Regions from separate parts of the Erythrobacter sp. KY5 genome, predicted to be linked through region 2. Evidence: predicted binding sites of a transcription regulator. Region 2 holds the regulator's gene; the other holds the start of a gene.
The links. Region 2 encodes LexA, which represses DNA repair genes until DNA is damaged. Its sites were predicted from a motif close to GTTCCNCNCTTGTTCT; they were not measured.

Region 1: CD351_RS11555 (ATP-dependent helicase) is a predicted target of LexA. The motif match lies at 1,903-1,918, and genes of this name have one in related genera.

The regions. Positions count from the first base shown of each region.
Region 1 covers NZ_CP021912.1:2,429,112-2,432,524, reverse strand. Annotated here, with positions in the region: gene CD351_RS11555 (ATP-dependent helicase) at 1-1,879, opposite strand, end outside; gene CD351_RS11550 (hypothetical protein) at 2,050-2,352, shown strand; gene CD351_RS15745 (hypothetical protein) at 2,620-2,982, shown strand; gene rsmD (16S rRNA (guanine(966)-N(2))-methyltransferase RsmD) at 3,088-3,413, opposite strand, start outside.
Region 2 covers NZ_CP021912.1:2,204,457-2,207,869, forward strand. Annotated here, with positions in the region: gene moaC (cyclic pyranopterin monophosphate synthase MoaC) at 1-106, shown strand, start outside; gene CD351_RS10440 (molybdopterin molybdotransferase MoeA) at 103-1,281, shown strand; gene lexA (transcriptional repressor LexA) at 1,496-2,200, shown strand; gene CD351_RS10450 (ComEC/Rec2 family competence protein) at 2,194-3,413, opposite strand, start outside.

The DNA.
Region 1 (3,413 bases), 220 kb from region 2:
TGGCCGCGTGAAGGATCATGCAACGCCGCCGTGCACGGGTGATCGCGACGTAAGCAAGGCGGCGCTCTTCTTCGAGACTGGCAAGACCGCCTTCGTCAATCGCGCGCTGCGAGGGGAAGACGCCTTCTTCCCAACCAACGCAGAACACGTTGTCGAATTCGAGGCCCTTGGCCGCGTGGATCGTCATGATCGTGACGGTGTCTTCCTCATCGCCGCGATCATTGTCCATGACGAGGCTGACATGTTCGAGGAAGTCGCCGAGCGTTTCATACTCCTCCATCGCGCGAGCAAGTTCGGAGAGGTTTTCCGCACGTCCGGCGCTTTCTGCGGAGCGGTCGGCGGCGAGCATATCGTTGTAGCCGCTTTCATCCAGCACAAGGCGAAGAAGGTCCGAAGGCGTCATCTGCTCGGACGCCTCGCGCCAGACGAGAAAAGAGCGCATCAGCGAGCCGATCGTGTTCGCCGCGCGCTTGGGCAGTTCGTCGCTGTCAGCAAGTTCGAGCGAGGCCGCGGCGAGTGGCATGCCCACGCGGCGGGCATGTTGGTGCATCTTTTCCAGCGTCTTCGCACCAAGCCCGCGTTTCGGCTGGTTGTAGATGCGTTCGAAGGCGAGGTCATCCTGAGGCTGCGCAATCACCCGCAGATAAGCGAGCGCATCACGTATTTCGGCGCGCTCGTAGAAACGGAAACCGCCGATGATGCGATAATTGATGCCGGTCTGGATGAAGCGGTCTTCGAATTCGCGGGTCTGGTACTGCGCGCGCACGAGGATGGCGACCTGGTTCAAGGGCGCGCCTTCGCGTTCCAGTCGTTCGATTTCCTCGCTCACCCGTCGCGCTTCTTCGGGAGCGTCCCACACGCCGATCACGCGCACCTTGTCGCCGCCGTTCACCTCGGTCCACAGCGTCTTTTCATGGCGCTGCGAATTGGCGCGGATCAGGCCCGACGCTGCGCCAAGGATATGCGGGGTCGAGCGGTAATTCTGCTCCAGCCGCACGACATGCGCGCCGGGAAAGTCCTTTTCAAATCGCAAAATGTTCGCGACCTCGGCCCCGCGCCAGGAATAGATCGACTGGTCATCGTCACCGACGACACAGATGTTCTTGTGGCTTTGCGCAAGGAGCCTGAGCCACAGATACTGGACCGCATTGGTGTCCTGATATTCGTCGACGAGGATGTATTTAAAGCGCTGCTGATAATCGGCGAGCACATCGGTGTGCTTGCGGAAAATGTTCAGCATGTGGAGCATCAGGTCGCCGAAGTCGCAGGCGTTCAGTGCCTTCAGGCGATCCTGATAAAGCCGATAAAACTCCGCTCCCCGCCCGTTGACGTAAGCCTCACACTCGGCCGGATCGAGGTCTTCGGGATTGAGCCCGCGGTTCTTCCAGCGATCAATCAGCCCGGCAAGCTGGCGCGCAGGCCAGCGCTTTTCATCGACGTCGTTGTCATTGATCAACTGCTTCAAAAGCCGCAACTGATCGTCGGTGTCGATGATCGTGTAATTCTGCTCCAGCCCGACAAGCTCGGCATGGCGACGCAGCATTTTTGCGCAAATGGAATGGAACGTGCCGAGCCACGGGATGCCTTCCGCGCCCGGACCCAGATGCCCGGCCACGCGCTCGCGCATTTCGCGAGCGGCTTTGTTGGTGAAGGTCACGCACAGGATCTGGCTCGGCCACGCACGGCGCGTTGCCACCAGATGAGCCAGCCGCGAGGTCAGCGCCGCTGTCTTTCCCGTGCCGGCACCCGCGAGCATGAGCACAGGCCCTTCGGTCGTCAGAACAGCCTCACGCTGTGGCTGGTTCAGCCGCGCCGCATAGGGCGGGACAGGCCCGTCGGGGACACTGTCGTCCGGGGTGATGGGAAGGTTAGAGCTCATGACATCTTTTTCGAGGCGTTATGCGAACAGGTAGGGAACGAATGCCCGCTCGGCAAGCGCGCTTAACGCCTATCCCATCTTTTTCGGAACCATCAGGTCATCCCCTGCATTGGAATGGGCAACACGGGAACTGACAAGGGAAGACGGGAAACAACAAAGGATTACGCACGATGAAGAACCTTATCTCAGCCACGATCACCTCAATTTCGGCCGCTACCCTTTTCGCGGTGGCTCCGGTTATTGCGCAGAACGACCAGACCACCACGAATGACGGCTCGACTAAGGCCGAATCGCCGGTCGTTGTAGAGCGCAACGAAGCCGGAAAGGCGACGCAGGTGCGTATCGACGGTAAGGTTTACGACGTGTGCATGAACGACGATCAGGATGGCTGCATCAACCCGCGCGCCGCTGGTCTCAACTGGGGCAATCGCCCGCTCGATTACTGGCCCGGCAAGCCGGCAAGCTCGAAGTAAGAGCTTCGGTAAAAAGCGAATTTGAAGAAAGGCGGCGCTTCCAGCCGCCTTTTTTCATGCCCGCAGGACACAGCCCGTTATCACCTCAGCCTGTTTGCGCCACAGGTTTCGCTTACCCGTGCGCGCGCAGCGATATGGGCGTTCCCGCAGGCTTCGCGAACGCCCGAGGTCGTGCCACACAAGGTTCATCCGGATCGAAGGGGAGCACTCGTCCGGGTCGCAGAAGGGTTCGTCGCGCAACTGTGTTCGATCATCAGGAGACCACTCATGCGCAAATCCCATCTTTTCCTTGGCGCTGTTGCCGCCGTTACATTTGGCGTCGTTGCCTCAGCCCCCGGTTCGGCGCAGGACGTCGAAGAACTCGCGCCACCTGCAACGCCGGACCCGATGGCACCCGAGGCAAAGGCCGATTACGACGGATGGCCCGCTGAAAAGCAGGCCGAATACGACGCCTGGCCTCCAGAAACACAAGGCTATTACTGGACGCTCACACCCGAGCGGCAGACGATGTTCTGGCGACTGGAGGACAGCGACAAGATCGCCATCACCGCGATGACCGGCCCGGAACGAGAGGCAGCGTGGACCCAGATCGAAAACGCCTTTGCAGATCCTGGACCAAGCGAAGGCTAAACTGCCCGATCCAGGCCCACTGGCAGACCCGCGCCGTTGAGGACGCGGGTCTGCCTTCTTTTTGAGGATCTGGGGAGAAAAACGCCGGGATCGCCTTGCCCCGGTTCAATGCGCCGTTTGCGATGCCCGCATCAGGGTAAGCCGCGCCTTGCCGACCTTGCGACTTACCTCCACCGAGAGGCCTTTGACCTCCGGCTCTTCGTTAAACGCCGTTTCGAGCGCGATCCAGGTCGCTTCCCCGATCCAACCCAGACGAAGCAGTCGGTCGAACGCGACTTCGCCTGCTTCGGTGCGGTAGGGCGGATCGGCGAGGATCAGGTCATAGGGCTCTTGCGCCGCGCGCAGGCCCATGACCGATCCCGCCTCGACTTGCGTTCTGTCGCGGCATCCGAGCGCTGCGATGTTGGCGCGGATCGAGCTCAGGGCATCGC
Region 2 (3,413 bases):
CTACGACATGGCGAAGGCCATCGATAAGGGGATGGTGATTGGCGAGGTGCGCCTCATCGAGAAGCGCGGCGGCAAGTCCGGCGATTGGAAAGCGCCCGCCGCGTGAGCGGATTGCTCGACCTTGACGAGGCGCAAGAGCGGCTGCTCGCGCTTGTACCGGTGCTGGGCGCGGAAACGGTCCCGGTTGAAGAGGCATTGGGCAGGGTCCTGGCGCACGACCTCAAGGCGGCCCGAACCCAGCCTTCCGCAGACCTGTCGGCGATGGATGGCTACGCGCTTTCAGGTGCGGGACCATGGAAGCTCGTCGGTGAAAGCCGCGCCGGTGCGCCCTTCGATGGAAAGCTGGCTGAGGGCGAAGCCGTGCGGATCTCAACCGGTGCGCACATGCCCGCCGGCAGCGATAGCGTCCTCATTCAGGAAAACGCCCACGTCACGCAAGACGAAGTGAGCGCCGAGGATGCCCCGCCCCTCGGAAAGCATGTCCGCAAACGCGGTTTCGACTTCGCCTCCGGAGACACCGTACTCGAAGCCGGAACCCGGATCGGCCCTGCTCAACTCGCGCTGGCCATCACATCGGGTCACGGCACGTTGGCGGTCCGCAAACGCGCAAAAGTGGCGGTGCTCGATAGTGGTGATGAGCTGAGCTCAGATCCTGAAAACTGCGGTCCGAACCAAATCCCCGCCTCGAACGGAGCGATGATAGCCGCCATGCTGCGGCCCCTCGTCGGTGAATGCATGAGGATCGGACCGGTGGGCGACGATATGGGCGCGCTCGCAGCCGCTCTCGCCAGAGCGGAAGGCTGCGACATCCTCATCACATCGGGGGGAGCATCTGTGGGAGACCACGATCTCGTGCAATCGGCCTTGCGCGAATGGGGCGCGGATATAGCCTTCTGGAAAGTGGCTATCCGGCCGGGCAAGCCGCTCATGGTCGCGACGCGAGGCTCGCAAGTGGTGCTTGGCCTGCCGGGGAACCCTGTCTCAAGCTTCGTGACCGCGTTTCTGTTCGCGCTGCCCCTCGCCCGTGCGGCGATGGGAATGGCGGCGCGCTTGCCGGTCGCGGTGACTGCTCAAGCCGCTGAGACAATGCCCGCGACAGGAGCTCGCCGCGAGTTCGTGCGCGGTGTCTTCGACGGGCAGCGCGTTCGCCGCGCAGCATCGCAGGATTCGAGCGCAATCCGCTCACTTGCAGCAGCCAACTGCCTGATCGAACGCCCTGCCGGATCAGGCGAAGTGCAACCGGGTGAGCCTGTGCGCATCTACAACATCGAAAATGGCTGATTCCCTTGGGTTTGTCGACATAGTCCGCTTGACACGATTTCCGAAGTTGCCTACTTGTTCCACATTCGTTCACCATATCGGTGCGCGGTTAGTGCTCTGTATCGCACCTGTTCCGTTTTGACGGACGGTGCCTCTGGGAGCGCGCGAGTTTGGCATTGCGCACGGGCCACTTCCGGCTCAGGCGCGGACAATGCGGCTTTTACGGAGTTTGCCCATGTTGACGGCAAAACAGCATGAATTGATCCGCTTCATTCAGCAGCGGCTTGAAGAAACCGGTATCTCGCCGAGCTTTGAGGAAATGAAAGAAGCGCTCGACCTGAAGAGCAAATCGGGGGTTCACCGCCTGATATCTGCTCTTGAAGAACGCGGCTTTATCCGCCGCCTGCCCAACCGGGCTCGCGCGCTTGAGGTAATCAAGGTGCCGGAAGACGCGGTGACTGCAACGAGGTCGCAGGCCGCGCCCGCTTCGATTACGGCGAACGATGCGGTTGCTTCAGCTTCCAGCGTCATGGCGAAGGCGCCTCAGCCTGCCAATGACGTGATCGAAATCCCGCTTCACGGGCGCATCGCGGCTGGTGCACCGATTGAGGCACTCGAAGGGCAAAGCTCACTGCCGGTTCCTGCGGCGTTGCTTGGCCCGGGAGAGCATTACGCTCTTGAAGTGTCGGGAGACTCGATGATCGAGGCTGGCATCTTCGATGGCGATTTTGCCCTTGTTCGCCGAACCAACACCGCCCGCGATGGTGAGATCGTGGTGGCTCTGGTTCGCGGAGAAGAGGCAACGCTCAAGTACCTGCACAAGGAAGGCGCCATGGTTCGGCTCGATCCGGCCAATGCGACTTATGACGCACAGGTCTACGGCCCTGACGAGGTCGAAGTTCAGGGTAAACTTGCAGGTCTGTTGCGGCGTTATCACTGATTGCGTGGTCGGCGGGGTGATGCAAGGTCGTCTTCCCCCCGCCACCAGCCATGCCCTCCCTGACCTTCGGCAACGCTGGACACCTCGCCATCTTCAAGGTTGAGCGCAAGTCCGCCGGTGCGTGACAGCAAACGGCGGTCTGCCTTGAGCCAGCGAGGCTGGCACGATCTCGGCAGGAAACGGTCGGCGACCACGATATCGGCCCGCTCGCAGGCGGCAGAGAGCGAGCGCTCCTCTATAAGATCGCGATTGCGCGCAAGCAGGAGAGACCAGGTCCTCCCTCCCCGTTCGATCACCAGCGTGCAAAACTCGGTCGAACACTGTGCGCCATCCCATTGTGCAAGAGGGATGGGTTCGCTTTGAACGCTCGCCAATTCGAGAAGGTTGTCGCGTGAATAGGAGGATCGGCTGTCACGCAAAGACAAGAGCCTGAGACTGCCATCGTCATCTTCGATCGTGATGCCGACATTGCGTCCTTCCCTCCCGATCAGGACATCCGGTATCGGCGTGAACAGCAGCAGGGCCGTCGCAAGACCTGCCGGCACGAAGCCGAGCAAACGCGCCCTACCGCTCCACAGGGCGAGCCATAAGCCACCGCCTACGAAAAGCGCGATGGTCAGGCCGCTCATCTGAGGCATGAGCTTGACGGCACCGGGCTGTGAAGCGGTGAAGTGGGCAATGGTAAGCAGCGCCTTCAAAGAGGTCTCGACAAGCCACCAGAACGGTGCGCCGAGGCCAACGATATCGAACGCCAATGCAACCGCGATGAGCGGCATCGAGATGAAGGTTACAAGCGGGATTGCGAGCACATTGGCGAAGGCCCCGTACAAGCCCGCGCGGTGGAAGTGGAATAGAACGATCGGCATGAGCGCGATCTCGATAACGAGACCGGTCACGAACAGCATGAACACCCCCCTGCCGAAACGGCGCGGCCAATGCTCTTCCCGCGGCGCGAGGAATGCTTTTACAGGCCCCGAGGAATGGAGCGCCACGATCGCAAGGACTGCAGCAAAGCTCATCTGGAAGCTCGGCCCGATGACGCTCTCCGGCCAAAGCAGCAGCACGAACGCGGCTGCGACCGCAACCATTCTCAAAGACAGCGCATCGCGGCCCATCGCAAGCGCGATCAGAACCAGCATGGCTGCGGCGCAGCTGCGCACGGTTGGAACCTGCGCACCTGTCAGCAAAGTATAGCCGATCCCGGCCAGCGCTC